DNA from 2 places in the Acidovorax sp. DMC1 genome. Region 1 is predicted to be linked to the other one. Evidence: predicted binding sites of a transcription regulator. Region 1 holds the regulator's gene; the other holds the start of a gene.
The links. Region 1 encodes NrdR, which represses ribonucleotide reductase genes. Its sites were predicted from a motif close to CACNANATNTNGTG; they were not measured.
Positions count from the first base shown of each region.

Region 2: the regulator NrdR is predicted to act here: its motif matches at 6,892-6,905, upstream of ACT531_RS11135 (ribonucleoside-diphosphate reductase subunit alpha).

Region 1 is NZ_JBQUYO010000006.1:249,025-259,629, reverse strand. It holds gene ACT531_RS14680 (bifunctional metallophosphatase/5'-nucleotidase) at 1-255, shown strand, start outside; gene ACT531_RS14675 (DMT family transporter) at 453-1,355, opposite strand; gene nrdR (transcriptional regulator NrdR) at 1,630-2,079, opposite strand; gene glyA (serine hydroxymethyltransferase) at 2,101-3,345, opposite strand; ZMP/ZTP riboswitch at 3,381-3,534, opposite strand; gene ACT531_RS14660 (lytic transglycosylase domain-containing protein) at 3,615-4,460, opposite strand; gene ACT531_RS14655 (DUF349 domain-containing protein) at 5,381-8,137, shown strand; tRNA gene ACT531_RS14650 (tRNA-Leu) at 8,290-8,374, opposite strand; tRNA gene ACT531_RS14645 (tRNA-Leu) at 8,641-8,725, opposite strand; gene rnr (ribonuclease R) at 8,745-10,605, shown strand, end outside.
Region 2 is NZ_JBQUYO010000004.1:225,848-236,452, reverse strand. It holds gene ACT531_RS11155 (DUF3426 domain-containing protein) at 1-711, shown strand, start outside; gene ACT531_RS11150 (carbohydrate kinase family protein) at 745-1,644, shown strand; gene ACT531_RS11145 (histone) at 1,804-2,340, opposite strand; gene ACT531_RS11140 (ribonucleotide-diphosphate reductase subunit beta) at 2,528-3,724, opposite strand; gene ACT531_RS11135 (ribonucleoside-diphosphate reductase subunit alpha) at 3,860-6,799, opposite strand; gene ampD (1,6-anhydro-N-acetylmuramyl-L-alanine amidase AmpD) at 7,176-7,805, opposite strand; gene ACT531_RS11125 (sigma-54-dependent transcriptional regulator) at 7,789-9,327, opposite strand; gene ACT531_RS11120 (two-component system sensor histidine kinase NtrB) at 9,339-10,605, opposite strand, start outside.

The sequences.
Region 1 (10,605 bases):
AGCCAGCCCGCCGGGGCGCGTATCAGCCACATGGTGCTGAATGGTGCGCCGGTGACCGATACGCAGTCAGTGCGCGTGGTGATGAGCAGTTTTCTGGACAGCGGTGGTGACAACTTCACGGTGCTGACGCAGGGCCAGGACCGGCGCGTGGGCGAACTGGACCTGGATGCGCTGGAGGCGTACTTCCGGCTGCAGAGTCCGGTGGCACCGCCTGCTACCAACCGCATCACCCGTGTTGCGCCCGCTGCGCGCTGAGCCGTGTCCACCGGGCACCCTTGCTCGGAGGGGCCTAGTGTGGTGTTGCACGCTATCTGGCACTTAAAAACCGCGTCTTTTCGGCCAGGGCTGCGTTGCAAATCCTCGCGATACCTCCGGGTATCGCTGCGGTTTGCGCCTTGCCCTGACCAAAAATCCATCGGTTTTCAATGTGCCATCCAGCGCGCAACACCACACTAGTCGGCTGTGCGGCGCAGCGCACCCAGCCAATGCAGCGGGTTGAAGCTGGTGACCAGCCCGGTCGCCACCAGCACCAGCGCGCCGCCCCAGAGCATGCCCGGCCCCAGGGCCTCGCCCAGAAAGATATGCCCCCAGGCCACACCAAACAGCGGGATCATGAAGGCAGAGCTCATGGCGGCGACCGGGGACACCTGTGTCAACACCCGCAGGTTGAGCCAATAGGCCAGCCCCGAGGTCACCACGCCCATCACGGCCACAGCGGCCAGTGCCCCTGGGGTGAAGTGTGCGGCGGGCATGGTCCATGCGGCGCCCGGCAGCAACAGCACCAGCGCTGCGGCGTGGATGCCTGCTGCGATCGACAGCGGTGACATGCGCTGTGTTGCACGCTTCATCCAGGTGGTGGAGATGCCGTAGCAAGCCGAAGCCGTCACGCAGGCTGCAGCAGCAGTCAGCAGCGCGGGCGTGGGCTCCACGGGCCCTAGCTGCACGATAAGCGCCACCCCGGCAAAGCCGCAGAGGCAGCCGGCCCATTTGCGTGCGCTCAGCGTGTCTTCCTTCATCCACGCGGCAGCGATCACGCCAAACGGCACGGCCATGGTGTTAAGCAGCGAGCTGTAGCCCGCTGGCAGGTGCAGCGCCGCCCAGGCGTACAGCAGAAAAGGTGCTGCCACCGTCAGCGTGCCCAGCCCCAGCAGCTCTCGCCAGTGGCGCCAGGGCCAGGGCTCACCTGCCCAGCGCATGATGCCCATCAGCGTGAGGGTGGCCAGGCCAATGCGCAGCGCGGCCATCACATTGGGGCCCAGCACCGGACTGGCAACGTGAATGAAAAGAAAGGAAGCGCCCCACAGGGCAGACAGCAGCACCAGCTGCAGGAAATGACGGGTTTTCACCGCGCGCATTGTCAGGCACCTTCGTGGTGCTTGCCGGCGTGTGGTAGAGCCGTTTTGATACAAAAAACGCCTGAAGCGCAAGTGCATCATGCCGTGATAGCTATGAAATTAATAGCTGCTGCAAAGTAGCTTGCGCGACATGTGCAGAGGCTACGGCCGAAGCGGTGAGGATACACAGCGGACCGGTGGCTGCATAACCGCATCGCACAGACCAAATAGCCGCGTGGGGCTCATGACGGGAAAGGGCAGGCGTTACCGCGAGGGCTGGCCCAACGTGCGCGCGCTACTTGCGCACTTCATCGACCATGGCACGGAAGTCGTCGATGTCTTCAAAGCTGCGGTACACGCTGGCAAAGCGGATGTAGGCCACCTTGTCGAGCTTCTTGAGCTCGCGCATCACCAGCTCGCCAATGCGGCTGGAGATCACTTCACGCTGCCCCAGGTTGAGCAGTTTCTCTTCGATGCGCTCGATGGCGCTGTCGATCTGGTCGGTGCTCACGGGCCGCTTGCGCAATGCCAGGTTAAACGAGCCCAGCAGCTTGCTGCGGTCGTATTCAATGCGCCGGCCGTCCTTCTTGACGATGGCCGGGAAGTTCACTTCCGGCCGCTCGTAGGTGGTGAAGCGCTTGTCGCACGCGCCGCACTGGCGGCGGCGGCGGATGAAGACCCCATCCTCAGACACCCGCGTTTCAACGACTTGCGTTTCGAGGTGGCTGCAGAAGGGGCACTTCATGGGCGCAGAGAACCGGCTTGCTTAGCGGTAGACCGGGAAACGTGCGGTCAGGGCGTTGACCTTGGCGCGCACGGCGGCGATGTTGGCTTCGTCGCGAGGGTTGTCCAGCACATCGGCGATCAGGTTGGCCGTGATGCGGGCTTCTTCTTCCTTGAAGCCGCGCGTGGTCATGGCGGGGGTGCCAATGCGCACGCCGCTGGTCACCATCGGCTTTTCAGGGTCGTTGGGGATGGCGTTCTTGTTGATGGTCATGTGGGCGGCGCCCAGCACGGCCTCGGCTTCCTTGCCGGTGATGCCCTTGGCGCGCAGGTCCACCAGCATCACGTGGCTTTGGGTGCCGCCGGACACGATGCGCAGGCCGCGTGCGGTCAGCGTCTCGGCCACGACCTTGGCGTTCTTGGCCACTTGTTCCTGGTAGGCCTTGAACTCGGGCTGCATCGCTTCCTTGAAGGCCACGGCCTTGGCTGCGATCACGTGCATCAGCGGGCCGCCTTGCAGGCCGGGGAAGATGGCGCTGTTGATGGCTTTCTCGTGTTCGGCCTTCATCAGGATGATGCCGCCACGGGGGCCGCGCAGGCTCTTGTGGGTGGTCGATGTCACCACGTCAGCGTGGGGCACGGGGTTGGGGTACACGCCCGCAGCGATCAGGCCGGCGTAGTGGGCCATGTCCACCATGAAGATCGCGCCAATTTCCTTGGCGACCTTGGCAAAGCGGGCGAAATCGATGTGCAGGCTGTAGGCAGAGGCACCGGCCACGATCAGCTTTGGCTTGTGTTCGCGGGCCTTGGCTTCCATCGCGTCGTAGTCGATGGCTTCGTTCTTGTCCAGGCCGTAGCTGACCACGTTGAACCACTTGCCCGACATGTTCAGCGGCATGCCGTGGGTCAGGTGACCGCCTTCGGCCAGGCTCATGCCCATAATGGTGTCGCCGGGCTTGAGGAAGGCCAGGAACACGGCCTCATTGGCAGATGCGCCGCAGTGGGGCTGCACGTTGGCGGCGTCGGCGCCGAAGATCTTCTTCACGCGGTCGATGGCCAGCTGCTCGGCCACGTCCACATGCTCGCAGCCACCGTAGTAGCGCTTGCCGGGGTAGCCTTCGGCGTATTTGTTGGTGAGCTGGGTGCCTTGCGCCCACATCACGGCGGGGGAGGCGTAGTTCTCGCTGGCGATCAGCTCGATGTGGTGTTCTTGGCGGGCGTTTTCGGCCTGGATGGCGGCAAACAGCTCGGGGTCGGTTTGTTCGACAAGAATTTTGCGGTCGTACATGATTGGCAGTCCTATGAACTTGTGTCCCTTGAAACAAGGGCTGCCCAGGCGAACGGCTGAACGCACGGGGCAGGGCCCCTGCGGCACGCTTCCCAGTGGTTCACAAGAAGTAGGTTCTTGCTGGTTTCCACGTCAGCGGCTACATCCAGTGACTGAATGCAGCGCCTATCGCCAGTCGCGTACCTCATTAGTGTAGCCGACACGGCACTGCTACACCGCCGAAACCGCCGGGGGCCAAGGTTGTTACCCGGGCGCCGGGAGCCTGCCTGTTACAGGCCCGGTGTCAGCAAAGCCACCTTGTCGCTGACCGCAGCCGGTGCTGGGGTGCGAGGTGCCGCTGCAGGGATGCTCTGCACAGGAGCCTGGGTAGACAGGGAGGGAGGGGGATTGAAGGGCACTGCGCGACCACCGGCCACCTGGCGCAGGCGGAAATGTTCCGCCATCACCTTGGCGGCGTAGCCACCATCGTCGGCCATGTTGCCCGCGCCCACATAAAAGCGCAGGCCACCTTCCAGCGATCCTGCGCGGGCGATGCACTCTTGCAGCACCTTCACGCCAACCCGCAGGTTGCTCACCGGGTCAAAGGCGGCAAAGTGGCCGCCAAAGTTCTGGTACTTGTCGGTGTGCACGCGGGTCATCACCTGCATCAGCCCTTGGGCGCCCACAGCGCTTTCGGCAAACGGGTTGAAGCTGGACTCGATGGCCATGATGGCCAGGATCAGCGTGGGGTCGATCTTGGCGCGGGTGCCAATCTCGTAGGCCTCGGCCACCAGGGCGCTGAGGGGCTCTGGCGCCACACGGTACTTCTTGCTGAGCCAGAAGGCCACGGCAGCCTGCTCTTTGGGCAGGTCTTTGGGGTTCACTGCCGTAGCGCGCTCGCTGGCTTCGGGTTCGATGGGCATGCCCAACATTTCTACCTGGCGGGCTTGCAGCCAGTTCATCAGTTGCTCTTCACCTGCCTGGCGCAGATCGGGCCGTGCTGTGAGTGCAATGACGACAAAGGCAACGGCCAGGCCTATGAGGGCAAAGCTGTTGTGGGTGATTTCAAGAAAACCTTCGGTCACATCGGCCGCGAAAGTTCGCACGCCGGAGAGTATTTTTCCTGACGCTGTCATAGCTCTTCCTTTCTGAGGCGGGCCAGCGGAGTGGAGCCGTCGCGGTGGACGGTGCTTTGCTGGCAGATCGCCTGGATTGGTACGCCATCAAATCCGGGCTGCACGTCTGTGGAGTGCTTGGCGCCCTGGATTGACTTAGCCGGGTTCGGCAGCGATTGGGGTTTGTACTAGCCCCGTTTTTGGGGCTGGCGGATTCTAGAAGCTCACTAAATGCATAGTCAATACTAACAATTCAATATTTAAGACATATAAATTATGAAAAATCTGTAAAAAATCACAGTTTTTCTGAGCCAAGCGCTGTTTTTCGTTGGGAGCGGCCGTGCAGCGGCTGACATCCGCATATCAAATTCAATCGGGCTTTTCGCCGCCATTGAGAATCCGATTTGAGTTGGCGAAGCGAGTTTGATAAGGTGGGGGCGCCTGTAGATTTCAGGCATCGCCAGACGAAGCGAAGTCTCCCTCCGAGGGCATTCAGTGCCAAGGTGCAGCAGATGCCGCTTCCATGGCAACCCCTGGAGGCAATACCTTGCCTCCGCGCCATGCGGACCTTTCTCTCCGCATCGCGACCGATGGCAAAGACCGTTGTGTCAGCCGTCAAGCCCGGCGGGCAGGCCCTTCAGGCACTGCTCGTCGGGCTTTCTTATTGGTGTGTCGCCTTGTGGGTGGGCGGCACAGTCTTATATATAGATAATGGGGGCTGTTCCCTAGAGCGGCGACCCTTCGCCCGGATTGCCGGGCGACATCCTCGCCGGATGCCTTGCTCCAGATCACCCTGCAGGTGTTGAGGAGGCAAGCCGCTACGGCCTCGGGCCCAATCCGGTGAAAATAGCCCTTTTGTTGCCCTGGCGCGCGATTGGCGCGGTCGTTCGGGCACGGCCCCGGGCTCTGCGCCTGGGATGCCTTCGTAATCCATTGGATCCATGTTTCCATTTTTTTCCCGCAGCAAAATGTCCGACGCACCTGAAGTGAATCCGGCCCCGGCCAAAACCCATGAGCCGCATCCGCTCGATGCGCTGACTGGTGGCGCTTTCTCTGCCGCCACCTCGGGCGAGCGTGCCTCCCGCATCCGCGACTGGCTGGCCACGCAGCCATCACCTGAACAACTGCAAGAGGTGTTCAAGGAGCTGAGCGGGCGCGACAAGGGCGCGGCCCGTGCAGTGCGCGAACGCCTGGACGAAATCCGTCGCGCCAAGGGGCAGGAAGCCATTGCGGCCGAATGGGCTGAAAAAGCCCAGGCCCTCTTGGCGGCCCCCAAGCTCAATATTGCAGATGCCCTGGCCTGGCAGCGGGATGCCGCCAAGGCTGGTGCCCCGTTGTCGCGCGAGCCGTTGTCCCTGCTCAAGGTACAGCTGGCCGACCGCGTGAAGGTCATCGAAGACCTGCAGCACCGGGTTCAGGTGCAGCGCGAGGCCGCTGTGTTGCTGGCACAGCGCATCGAAGTGCTCTCGACCAAGCCCTGGCGCGATGCGCAGGCTGCGCTCGAACTGCTGCGCGCCGATGTGGCGCGCTGGCAGGAACAGGCCCAGGAGCTGACGGGTGATGCCAGCTGGGCGAGTGTGGAAGCCAGGTTCCCGCCGTTGCTCGATGCCTCGCGCACCCAGCTGCTGGTGGTGTGGGAGGCTTTCCAGCCTGCCGTAGCGCAAGCTGCTGCAGCCGCAGAAGATGCTGCTGCACCCCTGCCACCTGTGCCGGTGTGGGCGGACGAACTGCGCGCTGCACGTGGCTTGCCCACTGCTGCCTCGGAGGCGGCTGCCGCTTCTGCCGCTGCCGGCAAGCCCGCGCGTGCTGCCAAGCCCAAGGTGGCGCCGGAGGTGATTGAAAAAGCCCACCAACTGGTGCGCGATGCCTTGGCAACGCTGGAGAAAGAAACGGCCGAAGGCCACGGCAAGGCCAGTGCCGGCGCTGCCGCTGCGCTGCGCGCCGTGCTCAAGGTGCATGGCAAGCACATTGACAACGCGCTGGAGCAACAGGTGCACACGGCGCTGGTGGCTGCCGGTGAGCTGGAAGGCTGGCAACGCTGGAGTGCCGACCAGGTGCGTGAAGAGCTGGTGGCCAAGGCCGAAGCGCTGCTCAACCGCCCTGAAGGTCAGGCCTTGGGTGGTCGCAAGATGCAAGAGACTCTGCGCAGCCTGCGTGAGCAGTGGAAGCAAGCGGATCAGGGCGGTGCGCCCAACCACGCGCTGTGGAAGAAATTTGACGAGGCCTGCAACGCAGCGCACAAGGTGGTCGAGGCCTGGCTGGACAAGATCCGCGCTGAAGCGGCTGAGCACAAGGCCCAGCGCCTCGCGCTGATCGAAGAGGTCAAGGCCTGGGCGCAGGAGCATGCTGCGTCGGGCGACTGGAAGGCCATCAACCGCGCGCTGTACCAGTTCGGCGACCGCTGGCGCGAAGGCGGCCATGTGGGTGAAAAAATCTTTGCCGAACTTCAGCCCCTGTGGAAGCAGGCAATCGCTCTGGCCGCAGCGCCGCTGGAGGCAGCGCAGAAAGAAAGCCTGGCACGTCGCCACGCAATGATCGAAGAAGCCACGGCACTGGGCGCTGCGCCTTCGCTGCGCATCGATGCCGTCAAGGCGCTGCAGCAGCGCTGGCAGGCAGAAGCTCAGACGGTGCCTCTGGATCGCAAGCACGAACAGAAGTTGTGGGATGCCTTCCGCAAGCCCATTGATGAGGCGTTCAACCGCAAGTCTGCGGACCGCGAGCGCGCTGTCACTGAACTGAGTGCGCGGGACCGCGTGGTGCTGGACGCGTCCAAGGCCCTGGAGGCTGCCAACGCCACCGGTGATGCGCAGCAGATTCGCGCTGCCATGCAGGCACTGGAAGCCGCGTTGCGCGGCCAGGCCCAGGCGGCGGAAGCGGTTGCCACGGCCAACAAAGACGCTCAGTCGCAGGCTGAAGCGCAGTCGGTTGCGGCGCCAGCCGCGGCTGAAGGGGGGGTGGAGGCGGTGGAGGGTGGCGATGCAGCGGCTGCGGCCCCCGCAACACCTGCTGCTCCCAAGCCTGCCGCGCGGCCCGTGGTGGCGGTGCGCGGGGATGACCGCCCCGGCATGAAGAAGGATGCTCCGGCGGCTCCTGGCCGAGGTGCTCGACCCGGTGATCGTCGCGATGGCCGTCCGGGCGACCGTGACGGTGCCCGCGGCCCGCGTACGGATGGCCGTATGGGGGATCGCGGTGACCGGGGAGGCCGCTTTGGTGATCGCCCTGCGTTTGAGGACCGTGGCCCGCGCCTGGGTGACACGGCATTCCGTGCCCAGCGCGAGGCGATGGAGCATGCGCAGCTGGCGCTGAAGAAACTGGCGGCCCAGGCCCACGGCGAAGCGCTGACCCAGTTGCTGACCGCCTGGGAAAAGCGCGATGCAGCGCTGGTGCCCGGTGCGCAAGAACTGGGCTCGGGTGTGACGGCATCGGTGCGCAGCGCCTGGACCCAGGCGTTGTCTGCGGCGTCCAAGGGCGATGCCGCGGAAGCCATGTTGCGGTTGGAGATGGCGGCAGAGGCGCCAACGCCGGCGGAGCACATTGCTGCACGGCGCATGCTGCAGCTGCAACTGCTGACACGCCGTAATGATCCCGCACCAGCCCAGACCTGGGGGCAGGATGTGGCGCGCGTGTTGGCAGGCCCCAGCGATGCGGCCAGCGCACGCCGTTTGCAGAACGTCCTCAAGACGCTGTTGCGCAAATAAACGAAACGCAGGGAGTGTGCGCACTGCGGTGCGCATGCCGCCACGGCATCCGACAGAAAAACGAGATCGCGCGCGGTCTCGTTTTTTCTTTTGGTGTGCGTGGGCCTGGAAAACAAAAAAGCCGTTGCGAATGCAACGGCTTTTTATGTGTTTGGTGCCCAGGAGAGGACTCGAACCTCCACGATGTTACTCGCTAGTACCTGAAACTAGTGCGTCTACCAATTCCGCCACCTGGGCTTTCAGATCAGCTTCGAATTATAGGATGTTTTTTGGGGCATCCGGAGAACTTGCTCATTTTTTTGAAAATTTTGTGCGAAGGTCCAGGCGCGGTGGCTGGCTTGTCGCGGTCACCACAACCTCCCGCATGGCCCGACCGCCGCGCCGGGTCTGGCCCGGCAGGGCTGGGTGTTTTTGCGTGTGCATGACGCGCCGGAAAATAAAAAAGCCGCTGTATGTGCAGCGGCTTCGATATTTTGAAAACCTTGGCTGGTTCTCGTTAAACTTGGTGCCCAGGAGAGGACTCGAACCTCCACGATGTTACTCGCTAGTACCTGAAACTAGTGCGTCTACCAATTCCGCCACCTGGGCATTTCAGGAAAGACTAAGATTGTATAACAAAAAATCCACCCCCGGCACGCAGCCCGCTCCACATTTGTCGCAAGAGATCGAAGGCAGCGTGCAAGGGCACCGTGATGGACACGGTTTCGTCATCCGCGACGATGGCGAAGGCGATATCTATATTCCCCCGAATGAAATGCGCGCCGTCCTGCACAAGGACCGCGTGCGTGTGCGCATCGTGCGCCAGGACCGCCGTGGCCGGCCCGAAGGCCGCGTTGTGGAAATCATCGAGCGCCCGCCACAGCCCATCATCGGCCGCCTGCTGCAGGAAAGCGGTGTCTGGCTGGTGGCGCCGGAGGACAAGCGCTACGGCCAGGATGTGCTGATCCCCAAGGGGGCCACCGGCGCCGCCAAGCCGGGACAGGTCGTGGTGGTCGAGCTGACCGAGCCGCCCGCGCTGTTTGGCCAGCCTGTGGGCCGCATCACCGAGGTGCTGGGTGAAGTCGACGACCCGGGCATGGAGATCGAGATTGCCGTGCGCAAGTACGGCGTGCCACACGAATTCTCAGAGGAATGCTTGGCCCAGGCCAAAGCCCTGCCCGACAAGGTGCGTGCGCAGGACAAGAAACGCCGCGTAGACCTGACCGACGTGCCCCTGGTCACCATCGACGGCGAAGACGCGCGCGACTTCGACGATGCCGTGTACTGCGAGCCCGCCAAGGTCGGCCGCAGCAAGGGCTGGCGCCTGCTGGTGGCCATTGCCGACGTGAGCCACTACGTGGAGACCGGCAGCGCCATCGACATCGACGCCTACGACCGCGCTACCAGCGTCTACTTCCCGCGCCGCGTGATCCCCATGTTGCCCGAGAAGTTGTCCAACGGCCTGTGTTCGCTCAACCCCGAGGTGGAGCGCCTGTGCATGGTCTGCGACATGTTGGTCACGGCCAAGGGCGAGGTGCACGCCTACCAGTTCTACCCGGCCGTGATGTTCAGCCACGCGCGCTTCACCTACACCGAGGTGGCCGCGATCCTGGCCAATACGCGCGGCCCCGAGGCCAGCAAACGCAAGGACCGGGTCAAGGATCTGCTCAACCTGCACGATGTGTACCGCGCGTTGCTGGTGGCACGCCAGGCGCGCGGCGCGGTGGACTTCGAAACCACCGAGACACAGATCGTCTGCGACGAAAACGGCCGCATCGAGAAGATCGTTCCCCGCACCCGCAACGATGCGCACAAGCTCATCGAAGAAGCCATGCTGGCGGCCAACGTGTGCAGCGCCGACTTCATCGCCCAGGGCGGCCAGCCCGGCCTGTTCCGCGTGCACGAAGGCCCCACGCCCGAGAAGCAGGAGATCCTGCGCAACTACCTCAAGGCCATGGCTGTGGGCATGACGATTGGCGACGACCCCAAGCCGGGTGACTTCCAGGCGATTGCCGAGGCGACCAAGGAGCGGCCCGACGCGCAGCAGATCCACACCATGCTGCTGCGCTCCATGCAGCAGGCCATCTACACGCCCATCAACAGCGGCCACTTCGGGCTGGCCTTTGATGCCTACACCCACTTCACCAGCCCCATCCGTCGCTACCCCGACCTGCTGGTGCACCGGGTCATCAAGGCCATCCTGAACAAGACGCAGTACAAGCTGCCCGCACTGCCCACACCGGGCGAGGCACATGCCAAGCTGGCCAAGCGCCTGGCTGCGCGTGTGGCCGCACCAGGCACCGAGCCGCGCAAGGATGTGAAGCCCCCGAGCCGCGATACGCAGGCCTGGGAGGCCGCAGGCCTGCACTGCAGCGCCAACGAGCGCCGCGCCGACGAGGCCAGCCGCGACGTGGAAGCCTGGCTCAAGTGCAAGTACATGCGCGAGCACCTGGGTGAGGAATACAGCGGCGTGGTCAGTGCCGCGACCA
Region 2 (10,605 bases), on a different contig from region 1:
CTCGCGCCAGTGCCGGTCGCGGAGTCCGTTGCTCTGGCACCTCCGCTGCCTTCCGTCGACTTTGTGCCCAAGGCGGATACCCCGGAGACGCCGGCCATGGAGCTGGTGAAGGACGATTCGCACGCTGCCATCCTGCGGGCACGACCTCGGCGGGCTGCGGACGACGACGATGATGCCGAGGATCAGGAGTCCGACCCCGAGGTCAGTTTTGTGCTTGCTGCGCGCCGTAAGGCGTTCTGGCGCAAACCTGTCGTGCGGATGGCGTTGGGGCTGGTGTTCTTTATTTCCCTGCTGGGCCTGGCATTGCAGATTGCCGTGCAGGAACGCGACCGCATTGCCGCGCTGGACGCTCGCACTCGCCCCTGGCTGGTGAAACTGTGCGAGCCCTTGCGCTGCGAGCTTGCTCCCGTGCGCCAGATTGCCGATGTGGTCATCGACAGCTCTTCCTTCAACAAGGCGCGCGGCGACAGCTACCAGCTGGCGCTGACGATGAAGAGCACCGCCACCATCCCCTTGGCCATGCCTGCGGTGGAATTGACCTTGACCGATGCCCAGGACCAGCCCGTGTTGCGGCGGGTCTTGTTGCCCACCGACATGGCCGCGCCGGCGGAGTTGCCCGCGAAGGGGGAGTGGGGCACCTCGGTGTCGGTGCTCGTGACCACGGGCGGTGCACGTGTGGCGGGCTACCGGCTGCTGGCGTTCTATCCCTGATTTCTCCCAACAACTTACCGAGTTTCACTATCTATGGCTGCCCTCATTTGTGGTTCCCTGGCGTTCGACACCATCATGACTTTCGAGGGGCGTTTTGCTGAGCAGATCCTGCCGGATCAGCTGCACATTCTGAATGTGTCCTTCCTGGTTCCGTCGCTGCGCCGCGACTTCGGGGGGTGTGCGGGCAATATCGCTTACAGCCTCAAGCTGCTGGGTGGTGAGCCGCTGCCCATGGCCATGCTGGGCAGCGACGGTGCCGACTACTTGGAGCGGCTGGAGTCGCTGGGTATCAGTGCTGGCCACGTTGGGCAGGTGCAGGACACCTACACCGCACAGGCGATGATCATGACGGACCGTGACAACAACCAGATCACGGCCTTCCACCCCGGTGCCATGATGCAAGCCCATGCCAACCGCATTGGTGCCGACAGCCGTGTCGGCGTAGGAATCATCGCGCCGGATGGGCGCGATGCCATGCTGGAGCATGCAGCCCAGTTCGTCGCGGCAGGCATCCCGTTTGTGTTCGATCCGGGCCAGGGCCTGCCCATGTTCAACGGGCAGGAATTGACCCAGTTCATTGAACAAGCCACCTGGGTCACCGTCAATGACTACGAGGGGAAGATGCTGTGCGACCGCACCGGCTGGTCGCTGGCCGATATCTCCCGCAAGGTGCAGGGGCTGGTGGTGACATTGGGCGCTGAGGGCTGCGAGGTCTGGGTGAATGGTGACAAGACCCATGTCCCCCCCGTGAAACCTGCCGCCGTGGTGGACCCTACGGGCTGTGGCGACGCCTGGCGCGGCGCGCTGCTGTTTGGTCTGGAAAAGGGCTGGCCACTCGTACGTTGTGCCGAATTGGGCAACCGGGTGGGCGCCCTCAAGATCGCGCAGCGTGGCCCACAGAACTACACGCTGGATTTCGATCCGCTGGCATAAGCCACTCAGGCCACTCAGCCAATGTCGCCCGCGTTGCGGTACGTCGGGCGATACAGCGCTATTTGCTCACCGGGCGACCCTCGGGAGAACCCATACCAAGATGCAGACGAAAAAAAACCCGGTGCGTTTGCACCGGGTTGAGCGCGTGGCGCGCCAGGATCAGGGCTTGTTGCCCGTAGGGAAAGGCCAGGCTGCCTGAGGGTTCAGCGTGGTTTGTGCTGCGGGGGCAGCAGCCGCAGGGGCAGGCGCCTTGGGGGCCTTCTTGGCCGGTGCAGCTTTCTTTGCGGGGGCAGCCTTGGCAGGTGCAGCAGCCTTCTTTGCCGCTACGGCCTTCTTGGCGGGAGCGGCTTTCTTTGCTGGTGCTGCTGCCTTCTTGGCAGGTGCAGCCTTCTTCGCAGCTACGGCCTTCTTGGCGGGAGCGGCTTTCTTTGCCGGTGCTGCTGCCTTCTTGGCAGGTGCAGCCTTCTTCGCAGCTACGGCCTTCTTGGCGGGAGCGGCTTTCTTTGCCGGTGCTGCTGCCTTCTTGGCGGGTGCAGCCTTCTTCGCAGCTACGGCCTTCTTGGCAGGAGCGGCTTTCTTTGCTGGTGCTGCTGCCTTCTTGGCAGGTGCAGCCTTCTTTGCGGCTACGGGTTTGGCCGTTGCAGCCTTCTTCGCGGGAGCAGCCTTTTTAGCGGCCGGTTTTTTCGCAGTTGCCATCATGTTCTCCTTGGGTCAATTTGCAAAGAGCACTTCCTGTCTGCAGTGGACAGAAAGCGATCCATGGAGATGGATCAAAACTCCATCTCCATGAACACGGGAACGCCTCGCAGGGCAGCACTCTGCGGCGCTGTCGGTGCTGGGCGTGGTGTAAAAATCCATGTGGTGTGGCCTGCAAAAAAAAGCGCTAGTCCCAGGACAGCGCACCACCGGACTGGTATTCAATAACCCGGGTCTCGAAGAAGTTGCGTTCCTTCTTGAGGTCGATCATCTCGCTCATCCACGGGAACGGGTTTTCTTCGTTGGGGAACAGTGTCTCCAGCCCGATCTGCGTGGCGCGGCGGTTGGCGATGTAGCGCAGGTAGCCCTTGAACATGGAGGCGTTCATGCCCAGCACGCCACGGGGCATGGTGTCTTCGGCGTAGCGGTACTCCAACTCGACGGCCTTGAGGAACAGCGCCTTGATCTCGGCCTTGAATTCCGCCGTCCACAGGTGCGGGTTTTCCAGCTTGAGCTGGTTGATCAGATCGATGCCGAAGTTGCAGTGCATCGACTCGTCGCGCAGGATGTACTGGTACTGCTCCGCAGCGCCCGTCATCTTGTTCTGCCGACCCAGCGCCAGAATTTGCGTGAAGCCCACGTAGAAGAACAGGCCTTCCATCAGGCAGGCAAAAACGATCAGCGACTTGAGCAGGGTCTGGTCGGTTTCGGGGGTGCCGGTTTTGAAGGATGGGTCCATGATCGCTTCGATGAAGGGGATCAGGAACTCGTCCTTGTCGCGGATCGACTGGACTTCGTTGTAGGCGTTGAAGATCTCGCTCTCATCCAGGCCCAGCGACTCGACGATGTACTGGTAGGCGTGGGTGTGGATCGCTTCTTCGAAGGCCTGGCGCAGCAGGAACTGGCGGCACTCAGGGGCCGTGATGTGGCGGTACGTGCCCAGCACGATGTTGTTGGCGGCCAGCGAGTCTGCGGTGACGAAGAAGCCGAGGTTGCGCTTGATGATGCGGCGCTCGTCGTCGGTCAGGCCGTTGGGGTCCTTCCACAACGCGATGTCGCGCGTCATGTTCACCTCTTGGGGCATCCAGTGGTTGGCGCAGGTGGCCAAGTATTTTTCCCACGCCCACTTGTACTTGAAGGGCACCAACTGGTTGACGTCGGTCTGGCCGTTGATGATGCGCTTGTCGGCTGCATTGACGCGGCGATGCGCTGCAGCGGTGACGGGTGTCGTGGAGGTATGTGCTGCGGGGGATGTGGCGCCCACGGGTTGCAGCGAAGGTGTCTGGAAAGCGAGAGGCGGTTGTCCCACCTGGCGGTTGTTGGGCAGACCGCCGTCCAGTTGATTTTGCGATGAGGGCTTGACTTCTTCGTCCCAGGTCAACATAGATTTTCCAGTGTTCGGATTATGAAAGCAGTGCTGCGAAAAGAAAAGCACTGAAGCGTTGTGCAGCAAGGTTTTGTTGCTTCACAGCACCGAAGCAACGCCCCGGGCGATTCCGAAGCGTTGCTCGCAAAGTGCTTACTGGCAGGCCTCGCAGCCAGGATCGTCGATGGCGCAGAACTTCACGTCCGTCGCTGGCACCGCCGCGGCCTGTTGAGCAGCAGCTGTTGCAGCAGCTTCCAGCGGGCTGGGCTGCGCTTGCGCCGTGGCAGAAGCTGCCGATGCGCCGCTGTCTCCACCCGACGACACGGCATTGAGCTGGCGTGTGTTCACGGTGCTCATCTCGACGTGTGTGGCGCTCTGCGTACGCAGGTAGTAGGTGGTCTTGAGGCCACGGACCCATGCCAGCTTGTAGGTGTCGTCGAGCTTCTTGCCCGATGCGCCAGCCATGTAGATGTTCAGGCTCTGTGCCTGATCGATCCACTTCTGGCGGCGCGATGCGGCCTCCACCAGCCACTGAGGCTCGACTTCAAAAGCTGTGGAGTACAGCGCCTTGATGTCCTGCGGCACGCGGTCAATGGGATGCAGCGAACCCTTGAAGTGCTTGAGGTCCATGATCATCACGTCGTCCCACAGGCCCAGGCGTTTGAGATCGCGCACCAGCCCGCTGTTGATCACGGTGAACTCGCCCGACAGGTTGGACTTGACCGACAGGTTGCCAAACGAGGGCTCGATCGAGGCATCCACGCCGATGATGTTGGAGATGGTGGCGGTGGGCGCAATGGCCACGCAGTTGGAGTTGCGCATGCCGTCCTGCGCAATCTTCTTGCGCAGCGCGTCCCAGTCCATCGTGGACGAGCGGTCCACTTCCACATAACCGCCACGGGCCTTGGCAAGCATGTCCAGCGTATCAAACGGCAGGATGCCGCGATCCCACAGCGAACCCTTGTAGCTGGAGTACTGGCCGCGTTCCTTGGCGAGCTCGGTGGACGCCCAATAAGCGTAGTAGCAGATGGCTTCCATCGACTTGTCGGCGAATTCCACTGCTTCTTGCGAGGCATAAGGAATGCGCAGCGCATACAGGCTGTCCTGGAAGGCCATCACGCCCAGGCCCACGGGGCGGTGGCGCAGGTTGGAGTCACGGGCCTTGTTCACGGCGTAGTAGTTGATGTCGATCACGTTGTCCAGCATGCGCATGGCCACGGTGATGGTCTTCTTGAGCTTCTCGTGATCGATCTGGCCGTCTTTGATGTGCTGCAGCAGGTTGACCGAGCCAAGGTTGCAAACGGCGGTTTCGGTGTCGCTGGTGTTCAGCGTGATCTCGGTGCACAGGTTGGACGAGTGCACCACGCCAGCGTGCTGCTGGGGCGAACGCACGTTGCAGGCATCCTTGAACGTGATCCAGGGATGGCCGGTTTCAAACAGCATGGTCAGAATCTTGCGCCAGAGGTCGGTGGCCTGCACAGTCTTGGCGGGCTTGATCTCGCCGCGTGCGGCTTTTTCTTCGTAGGCCACATAGGCCTTTTCAAAGTCGGCGCCGAACAGATCGTGCAGATCCGGCACGTTGGAGGGCGAGAACAGTGTCCAGGTGCCCTTTTCCATCACGCGGCGCATGAACAGGTCGGGAATCCAGTTCGCCGTGTTCATGTCGTGCGTGCGGCGGCGGTCGTCGCCGGTGTTCTTGCGCAGTTCCAGGAACTCTTCGATGTCCAGGTGCCAGGTTTCCAGGTACGTACAGACGGCGCCCTTGCGCTTGCCGCCCTGGTTCACCGCCACGGCGGTGTCGTTGACCACCTTGAGGAACGGCACCACGCCTTGCGACTCGCCGTTGGTGCCTTTGATGTGGCTGCCCAGTGCACGCACGCGCGTCCAGTCGTTGCCCAAGCCGCCCGCGAACTTGGACAGCAGGGCGTTTTCCTTGATGGACTCGTAGATGCCGTCCAGGTCGTCCGGCACCGTGGTCAGGTAGCAGCTCGACAGCTGCGAGCGCAGCGTACCGCTGTTGAACAGCGTGGGCGTGCTGGACATGAAGTCGAAGCTGGACAGCACTTCGTAGAACTCGATGGCCCGTGCCTCGCGGTCGGTTTCGTTCAGTGCCAGGCCCATGGCGACGCGCATGAAGAAGGCCTGGGGCAGTTCGATGCGGGTCTTCTTGACGTGCAGGAAGTAGCGGTCGTACAGTGTCTGCAGGCCCAGGTAGTCGAACTGCAGGTCGCGCTCGGCCTTGAGCGCGGCACCCAGGCGGGTCAGGTCGTATTGCTTGAGCAGGCGCTCATCCAGCAGCTCGTTGTCCACCCCCTTCTGGATGAAGGTGGGGAAATAGTCCTTGTAGGCCTGGCCCATGTCGCTTTGGGTCACGTCACGCCCCAGCACCTCACGCACGATGGTGTGCAGCAGCAGGCGGGCCGTGGCGTAGGTGTAGTCGGGATCTTTTTCGATCAGGGTGCGGGCGGCCAGAATGGATGCCTTGTAGACCTCGTCCATCGGAACGCCGTCATACAGGTTGCGCATGGTCTCGGCGACGATGGGAGCAGCCTTGATGTCGGCGCCCAGGTTGGCGCAGGCCGACTCGATCAATGCGTGCAGGCGCAGGATGTCCAGTTGCACACGTTGGCCGTTGTCGATCACGTGCATCACCGGGGTGGCGGGAGCGAGCTGTTCCTGGTGGTGGGCGCGCTCCTGCGTGCGGCGTTCGCGGTACAGCACGTAGGCGCGGGCGACTTCGTGGTGCTCGCCGCGCATCAGGCCCAGCTCGACCTGGTCCTGCACATCTTCAATATGGAAGGTGCCGCCGCCAGGACGCGAGCGCATCAGGGCACGAACGACGTTCTGGGTGAGCGTGTCCACCACCTCGCGCACGCTGGCAGAGGCGGCGCCCTGCGTGCCGTGCACTGCCAGAAACGCCTTCATCATCGCCACTGCAATTTTCTGGGGCTCGAACGGCACCACCGCGCCGTTACGGCGAATGATCTGGTAGTGCGTGAGCGGGTGCCCGGAAGCTGCGGCCGCTGCAGCGTGTGTGGTGGTATCCGCAGAGGCGGTGGGCGATGGGGAAGGCGTGTTCAAAGCAGCTTGCATGGGTGTCCTCTTCTGTGGGCTGTCTGGGGTGGCGTGCGGCCTGGAGCGCCGCCGCAGTGTGTGGGTGCTGCACCGGACTTCAGTCTGGCGCACACTATATATGGTGTGTCGAGGCGGTTCAAGACACTACCGGTAGTGTACCGCCTGAATGAGTCCCCAAAACCGAAACAGCATGTTCCCAACCCCGTTGCCTTGGCAATCGGCACCTGCGGCGAACCCTTGTAAACGCGATGTGGGCGATGCAAAACCTTGCAGTGGCGTACCTTGGCGGCGGATTTCCTGCGCCAGGCCGCGCAGTGCTTGGCTGCAAAAATATGTGCGAACGCACAAAGAAAAAATTGCCTTGATGCGCCCGTGCGACAGTGAAAGCGCGGCGTCAGCGAAGCTGCTGCGGGCCCGTCTGTGTGCCTTGCGGGAATCGCTGCACTGGCCAGCCCAGGGTCTGTTGCAGCCTGGACCAGTCAAACCCCGGGCCGGGGTCAAGCTTACGCCCCGGGGCGATGTGTTCATGCCCCGCGATGTGCTCGATGGGGTAACGCAGCGCAATGTCCTGGCAGACCCGGGCCAGTGTCTCGTACTGGGCGGACTCGAAGGTGAGGCCCTCCAGGCCTTCCAGTTCAATGCCGATGGAATCGTCGTTGCACTGGCTTCTGCCTCGGTAGAACGATTGCCCCGCATGCCAGGCTCGCTGGTCGCAATCCACAAACTGCCACAGCGCACCGGTGCGCTCGATGAAAAAATGGGCGGACACCTGCAGTCCGCGAATGCCCTGGTAGTAAGGGTGCGCGTTCCAGTCCAAAGTGTTGGTGAACAGCTGTTGCACAGCGCCGCCGCCGTATTCACCCGGGGGCAGGCTGATGGAATGCACCACGATCAGGTCCACCCCCGAGGCCTGTACGGGGCGTGGTCCGAAGTTCGGCGATGCCAGACGCTGGGCTGTCAGGTGCCAACCGCCGTCCCAATGCGTGGGGGCTGCTGCCGGGGCGCTGTCAGCCCTGGTCGTCATGCGGATCCTGGTCGTTGGGTACCGCGATGTTCAGCCGGGCAATGCGGTAGCGAATCTGGCGCAGGCTGATGCCCAGGCGTGCCGCCGTGGCCGTGCGGTTGAACCCGGACTCTTTGAGCGCACGGATCAGGATCTCGCGCTCCTGCTGATCCAGCCAGGCCTGCAGGTCGCTGGGGAGGGGCACGGTGCATCCGCTGGCCAAGGGCTGCTGGGTTGGAGCGGCATCGGACGGGACGGAGGTGCCGCCGACCGAACCCTCTGCCGCAGTGGCCAACGCGGGTGTCGCGGGCCGCGCCATCTGCACCTCTGCCGCGCCGCTGGGTGCATCCACCTGCAACTCGTCCCCATCGCTCAACGCCACTGCACGGTGCAGCAGGTTTTCCAGCTCGCGGACGTTTCCGGTCAGCGGGTGGGCGGCGATAGCGTTCAGTGCGCGGTCGGTGAGCTGGGGTACCGGCATGCCGGACTCGTTGGCAATGCGGGTGAGCAGTGCTGCACACAGTGCGGGCAAATCCTCCCGACGTTCGCGCAGCGGCGGGATGACGATCTCGATCACATTGAGCCGGTAGTACAGATCCTGGCGGAACCGGCCGGCCTGGACATCGGCCGCCAGGTCGCGGTGGGTGGCGCTGACGATGCGCACGTCCACGGTTTCTTCCTGGGTGGAGCCCAGCGGCCGCACGCTGCGCTCCTGGATGGCGCGCAGCAACTTGGATTGCATCGCCAGCGGCAGGTCACCGATTTCGTCGAGGAACAGGGTGCCCCCGCGTGCGGCCTGGAAGTAGCCGTCACGGTCTTGCGAAGCCCCGGTGTAGGAGCCCTTTCGGGCACCAAAGAATTCGGCTTCCAGCAGGTTTTCAGGGATGGCTCCGCAGTTCACGGCGACCAGGGGGCCATCCGCGCGCTGGCTGCTGGCGTGCAAGGCCTGGGCCACCAACTCCTTGCCGGTGCCCGACTCGCCATGGATCAGCACGGGCGCCATGCCACGCGACACCTTGGCCACGCGCTGTTTGACGTTGCGGATGGCGTCGGACTCGCCCACCAGGCGATCCAGGGCGGCGTTGGCACTGCCGAATTCGCTGGCCGCCGCCGCATTGGCAGACCGGCTGGAGCCGTTGCTGCGTGCCGCACGCGGAGGGGGGACTCCGCCGGTGCCCTGGATGGCCGAGGCCACCACCGAGCGGAACTGCTTGAGGTCCACGGGCTTGGTGAGGTAATCGAAGGCCCCGGCGCGCAGCGCCTCGACCGCGTTTTCTGCCGATCCGTAGGCGGTCATGACCACGCAGCGCTCCCGGCGCTGCTGGTCGCGCAGGTCCTGCAGCAGCTCCATGCCAAACCCGTCGGGCAGCCGCATGTCGGTGATCACCGCGTCAAAACGCTGGGCCTTGAGCTGCTCGCGGGCCTCCTGCACGTTGGACGCAGTCTCGACCCGGTAGCCCTCACGCAGCAAGGTGAGCTCGTACAGGGTGCGCAGATCGGGTTCGTCGTCAACGACAAGGATGGAGGCGGCAGGGGCGTTCATGGAGGCTGCAGTCAGACCACGATAGTGTCAAACAAGGTAGCATTGTCGGCAGGGCGGGTCGTGCGGCGGAAGCCCACGGTGAAGGCGTTGCCTCCGATGTCTCCGCGTGCGGTGGTGCGGTTCAGGCGCTGGTAGCTGATGGAGGCGCCATGGCGCTGGCACAGCTCCCGGCAAATATAGAGGCCCAGGCCGCTGGAGCGGCTCTCGGACGAGAAGAAGGGCTCGAACAGATGCCGCTCCACGGATTTGTCCATGGGCGCTCCGTCGCTCCACACCTGCAGGCTGACTTGGCCAGCGGGCGTGTTGCGCGTGGTCACCGATAGCGAGTCGGGCTCCGGGCCCATGTAGCGCAGGGCGTTGTCCAGTAGGTTGACCAGAACGCGGCGCAGGTGCTCGGCGTCAAACTCCACCTGGGTGGCACCGGTATCCAGCGACACCATGGCGCGCCGCCGCGCGGGGTCCTGGGCCTGCCAGTCGTTCCAGATCTGGGCGACGGTTTCGTCCAGCACCACGGTGGAGGCGGGGGCGTGGCTGATCTGGTGCTGCACGCGGGCAATGTCCAGCACCTCTTCGGCAATGCGTGCCAAGCGGTCGGCGTTCTGCTGCACCATGTGCGCCAGGCGCTTTTGTGCTGGCTCGTGCAGGTCTTCTTCCAGCAGGGCATTGGCCTGCACGATGGCGGCCAGTGGGTTGCGGATTTCGTGGGCCACAGCGGCAGACATGCGGCCCATGGCCGCGAGTTTTTCGGTGCGCAGCCGCGCTTCCATTTCCCGCAGATCGTGCAGGAACATCACGCACAGCCGCTCGGAGTGCGTCTGCAAGGCCGCATTGCGGGTGGACGTGAGCCAGGTGCGCACATGCAGGCCGGTGGGGCTCTGGCCTTCGTGCAGCAGATCAACATCGGCCGTCTGGGGCTGTTCGTGACGGAAGGTGCGCCGCGCCAAAATCACCAGGGGGTGCCACGGCGCGGTGGAGGTCAGGGCAAACGGCAACTCGGTCAGTGCCACGCCACCCAACAGCTGCAGCCCTGCGGGGTTGGCAATGCGCACCACATCGGTCTCGTCCACCACCAGCACCCCGTCGGTCAGGTTCTGGATGACCAGTGCACTGACCTGCGTTTGCACGCGCGCCGCGATCTGGCTTTGTTGCGCCACTTCCTGTTCGCGCGCCAGGCGGGTGGCCAGCTGGTGCACCAGATAGCTCACGATGAAGTAGCCTGTGCCGGTCAGCGCACTTTGCAGGTAGCGCTGGCCCTCGTCGCCCGTGCTGTACTGGCCC